Regions from separate parts of the Edwardsiella sp. EA181011 genome, predicted to be linked through region 1. Evidence: predicted binding sites of a transcription regulator. Region 1 holds the regulator's gene; the other holds the start of a gene.
The links. The regulator sigma-54, encoded in region 1, starts transcription at its own class of promoters, with help from an activator protein. The targets are predictions, from matches to a motif close to GTTGGCACANNTTTCGCTNT.
Positions count from the first base shown of each region.

Region 1 (2,391 bases):
GATCGCCCGCGCGCTGGCCGCCAATCCCAAATTTATTCTGCTGGATGAGCCCTTTGCCGGGGTGGATCCCATCTCCGTTATCGATATCAAAAAAATTATCGAACACCTCCGCGATCGTGGCCTCGGGGTGCTGATCACCGACCACAACGTGCGTGAAACGCTGGACGTGTGCGAGCGAGCCTACATCGTCAGCCAGGGTAATCTGATAGCCTACGGCTCTCCCGACGAGATCTTGGCCGACGAGCAGGTCAAACGCGTCTATCTGGGTGAGGAGTTCCGGCTGTAAATAGGCTAGGCGTCATGTCCGCCAGGGGCGCCTTGCCATGCCGACTCTTTGTTTTTCGCCGGCGAGCTCCATTGCGCATCGCCGGCCACCACTGTCAGCAATCAAGGAACAGAACGCGCGATTATGAAGCAAGGCTTGCAACTCAGACTCAGCCAGCAGCTGGCCATGACGCCACAGCTGCAACAGGCAATCCGCCTGCTGCAGCTCTCTACGCTGGAGCTACAGCAAGAGATCCAGCAGGCGCTGGAAAGTAACCCGCTGCTGGAGCAACTGGAGCCGAATGACGAAGCCGACGGCGAAAGCGCCGACGACGACCGCGTGCAGGATGACGCCGACGCACGCGATGACGACGATCCGCTTGATACCCGCGATGCGCTGGAACAGCGCGAAATGCCGGATGAGCTGCCGCTGGACGCCAGCTGGGATGAAATTTACACCGCCGGCACCCCCTCAGGAACAGGAACGGACTACCACGACGACGAGCTGCCGGTGTTTCAGGGTGAAACGACCCAGACCCTGCAAGATTACCTGATGTGGCAGGTCGAGCTTACCCCCTTCAGCGAGACGGATCTGGCCATTGCGACCGCCATCGTGGATGCCGTCGATGACACCGGCTACCTCACGGCCTCGCTGGAGGAGATTCTGGAAAGCCTCGGCGATGAGCACGCCTTGCCGGAAGAGGTTGAGGCTGTCCTGAAGCGCATTCAGCGTTTCGATCCCGTCGGCGTTGCCGCCCGCGATCTGCGGGACTGCCTGCTAGTACAGCTCTCCCAGTTTGCGCCAGATACCCCCTATTTAAACGAGGCGCGCGGCATTGTCGATCGCCATCTCGATCTGCTGGGCAATCACGATTTCCGAAATCTGATGCGTTCGACTAAGCTAAAGGAAGAGGTGCTCAAGGAGGCGATGCAGCTCATTCAGAGCCTCGACCCGCGGCCTGGGCTCTCGATTAATACCGGCGAATCCGACTACGTTATCCCCGACGTGCTGGTCCATAAGCATCAGGGACGCTGGGTGGTCGAGCTCAATCAGGACAGCGTCCCGCGCCTGCACATTAACCAGCGCTACGCGGCGCTGGGTGCCCAGGCACGCAGCGACAGCGATAGTCAGTTTATTCGCAGCAATCTGCAGGAGGCCAAGTGGCTGATTAAGAGCCTGGAAAGCCGCAACGATACCTTGCTGAAGGTATCCCGCTGCATCGTCGAGCAGCAGCAGGCGTTTTTCGAGCACGGCGCAGAATCAATGAAGCCCATGGTGCTGGCCGACATCGCGCAGCAGGTAGAGATGCATGAGTCGACGATTTCCCGGGTGACGACGCAGAAGTTCCTGCACAGCCCGCGGGGGATCTTTGAACTGAAGTATTTCTTCTCCAGCCACGTCAATACCGAGGATGGCGGCGAAGCCTCCTCCACGGCGATCCGGGCACTGGTGAAGAAACTGATAGCGGCGGAAAATCCGGCGAAGCCACTGAGCGACAGCAAACTTACCACCCTGCTGGCAGATCAGGGTATCATGGTCGCCCGGCGTACCGTTGCAAAATACCGAGAGTCTTTGTCCATTCCACCGTCCAACCAGCGTAAACAGCTGGTGTGACACACCGAGAAGGAAGACATGATGCAGCTCAACATTACTGGACACCATCTTGAAATTACTGACGCCATCCGTCAGTTTGTCAGCGAGAAATTTGCCAAACTTGAGCAGTATTTTGACCGGATCAATCAGGTCAACGTCACTCTCAGTATTGAAAAGGTCGATCATATCGCCGAAGCAACGGTGTTTATCAACGGAGGAGAGCTGCACGCCTCGGCCCAGCAGGAAGACATGTACGCCGCTATCGATGTCCTGATAGACAAACTGGCCCGCCAGTTAAACAAGCATAAAGACAAACTGAAACAACATTAACATTGCCCTATGGCTGGCACGCCAGCCTACCGACCGGCGGCCTACCCTGCAAGGGTGGGCCGTTTAAGCCTTAGGGGCTTCGCGTCGCCGGCACACAGCAGCCTTTTTGAAAAAACACCATGAGTAATGACTTAACTATGCCCTTAAGCGTCGTGCTGACTCCGGAATGCACGCGCAACGCCGTCCACTGCGCCAGCAAGAAG
Region 1 covers NZ_CP011364.1:92,492-94,882, forward strand. The annotation lists gene lptB (LPS export ABC transporter ATP-binding protein) at 1-286, shown strand, start outside; gene rpoN (RNA polymerase factor sigma-54) at 410-1,879, shown strand; gene hpf (ribosome hibernation promoting factor) at 1,901-2,188, shown strand; gene ptsN (PTS IIA-like nitrogen regulatory protein PtsN) at 2,308-2,391, shown strand, end outside.

Region 2 (2,391 bases), 590 kb from region 1:
TCTGCATCTGGAACGGGCTGTCCAGATCGACGTCCGGCGCAGCTACATGCTCGACGATAGCTTCAAACAGCGGAGTCATATCCTCGGCCATGTCGGCGTGATCCAGGCCGGCGATCCCCTGCAGCGCAGAGGCGTAGACGATCGGGAAGTCCAGCTGCTCATCGGTCGCACCCAGATTGACGAACAGATCGAAGACCTGATCGACAACCCAATCCGGACGCGCGCCAGGACGGTCAACCTTGTTGATAACCACGATCGGCTTCAGCCCGTTGGCGAACGCCTTCTGGGTTACGAAGCGGGTCTGCGGCATCGGGCCATCCATTGCGTCGACCAGCAGCAGAACCGAGTCAACCATAGACATCACACGCTCTACCTCGCCGCCGAAGTCGGCGTGCCCCGGGGTATCCACGATGTTGATGCGATAGCCATTCCAATTAATGGCGGTGTTTTTCGCGAGGATGGTAATCCCACGCTCTTTCTCCAAATCGTTGGAGTCCATTACGCGCTCAGTCGCGTCGTTACGTTCACCCAGGGTTCCGGATTGTTGCAACAGTTTGTCGACCAGGGTGGTTTTCCCATGGTCAACGTGCGCAATAATGGCGATGTTACGCAGATTTTCGATCACAGCTTTGCCTCAGGCATTAGAAATAGCGCGCTATTGTACACGTATTAAGCGAGGGACTAAACAGGATCACAAGCTTCTCGCAGAAACAATGCTACGAATGGCGGTTTGTGATCCTATTCACGATGCTAAACGGCGCGGGAATAAACAGCTTGCACCAAGATTGTGCGTTTGCTGAAGTGATTTGCACCATTATGGAGCACCCAGCTCCATCAGTGCCGCCTGACACAGCGTCAGAGTAAGGTAATTATGCGCCATCCGGGCAATTTGTAAAGTTGGCACGTTTCTCGCTAATGCTACAGCACGATGGCTAAAACCACTTTCTATCATCCGTGATCCGTTGCACGGCGACCAAAGAAACCGGGAGTAGAGTATGTCCGCTGAACATATCTTAGCGATGCTGAATGAGCACGAAGTTAAATTTGTCGATCTGCGCTTTACCGATACCAAGGGTAAAGAGCAGCACGTCACCATTCCGGCTCATCAGGTTGACGCCGACTTCTTCGAAGAAGGCAAGATGTTTGACGGCTCCTCCATCGGCGGCTGGAAAGGCATCAATGAGTCAGACATGGTGCTGATGCCGGATCCCACCACCGCGGTACTCGACCCGTTCTATGAAGAGCCAACGCTGATTATCCGCTGCGACATTCTGGAGCCAGGCACCCTGCAGGGCTACGACCGCGACCCGCGCTCCATCTCCAAGCGCGCCGAAGACTTTCTGCGCGCCTCCGGTATCGCCGACACCGTGCTGTTTGGGCCGGAGCCAGAGTTCTTCCTGTTCGACGATATCCGCTTCGGCAGCAGCATCAACGGCAGCCACGTCGCCATTGACGACATCGAAGGCGCGTGGAACTCCTCAACCAAATACGAGGGCGGTAACAAAGGGCACCGTCCGGCGGTTAAAGGCGGCTACTTCCCGGTTCCGCCGGTTGATTCGGCTCAGGATATCCGCTCGACCATGTGCCTGACCATGGAGGAAATGGGGCTGGTGGTAGAGGCTCACCACCATGAGGTGGCCACCGCTGGGCAGAACGAAGTCGCCACCCGTTTCAACACCATGACCAAGAAAGCGGACGAAATCCAGATCTACAAGTATGTGGTGCACAACGTCGCCCACGCCTTTGGTAAAACCGCCACCTTTATGCCCAAGCCGATGTTCGGTGACAATGGCTCAGGCATGCACTGCCATATGTCCCTGTCTAAAAACGGCAGCAACCTGTTTGCCGGCGACAAGTACGGCGGCCTGTCTGAAACCGCGCTGTACTATATCGGCGGGGTGATCAAGCACGCTAAGGCCATCAACGCCCTAGCCAACCCGACCACCAACTCTTACAAGCGTCTGGTGCCGGGCTATGAGGCGCCGGTGATGCTGGCCTACTCTGCCCGAAACCGCTCCGCCTCCATTCGTATCCCGGTGGTGGCATCGCCGAAGGCTCGCCGCATCGAGGTGCGTTTCCCGGATCCGGCGGCCAACCCGTACCTGTGCTTCGCTGCCCTGCTGATGGCCGGCCTGGATGGCGTCATCAATAAAATCCACCCCGGCGACGCCATGGATAAAAACCTGTATGACCTGCCGCCGGAAGAGGCCAAAGAGATCCCGACCGTCGCAGGCTCTCTGGATGAAGCCCTGGCCGCGCTGGACAGCGATCGTGAGTTCCTGACCCGCGGCGGCGTCTTTACCGACGATGCCATCGATGCCTACATCGAGCTGCGCCAGTCAGAAATGGAGCGCGTACGCATGACGCCGCACCCGGTCGAGTTTGAACTCT
Region 2 covers NZ_CP011364.1:680,929-683,319, reverse strand. The annotation lists gene typA (ribosome-dependent GTPase TypA) at 1-625, opposite strand, end outside; gene glnA (glutamate--ammonia ligase) at 996-2,391, shown strand, end outside.
Region 2: the regulator sigma-54 is predicted to act here: its motif matches at 897-916, upstream of glnA (glutamate--ammonia ligase).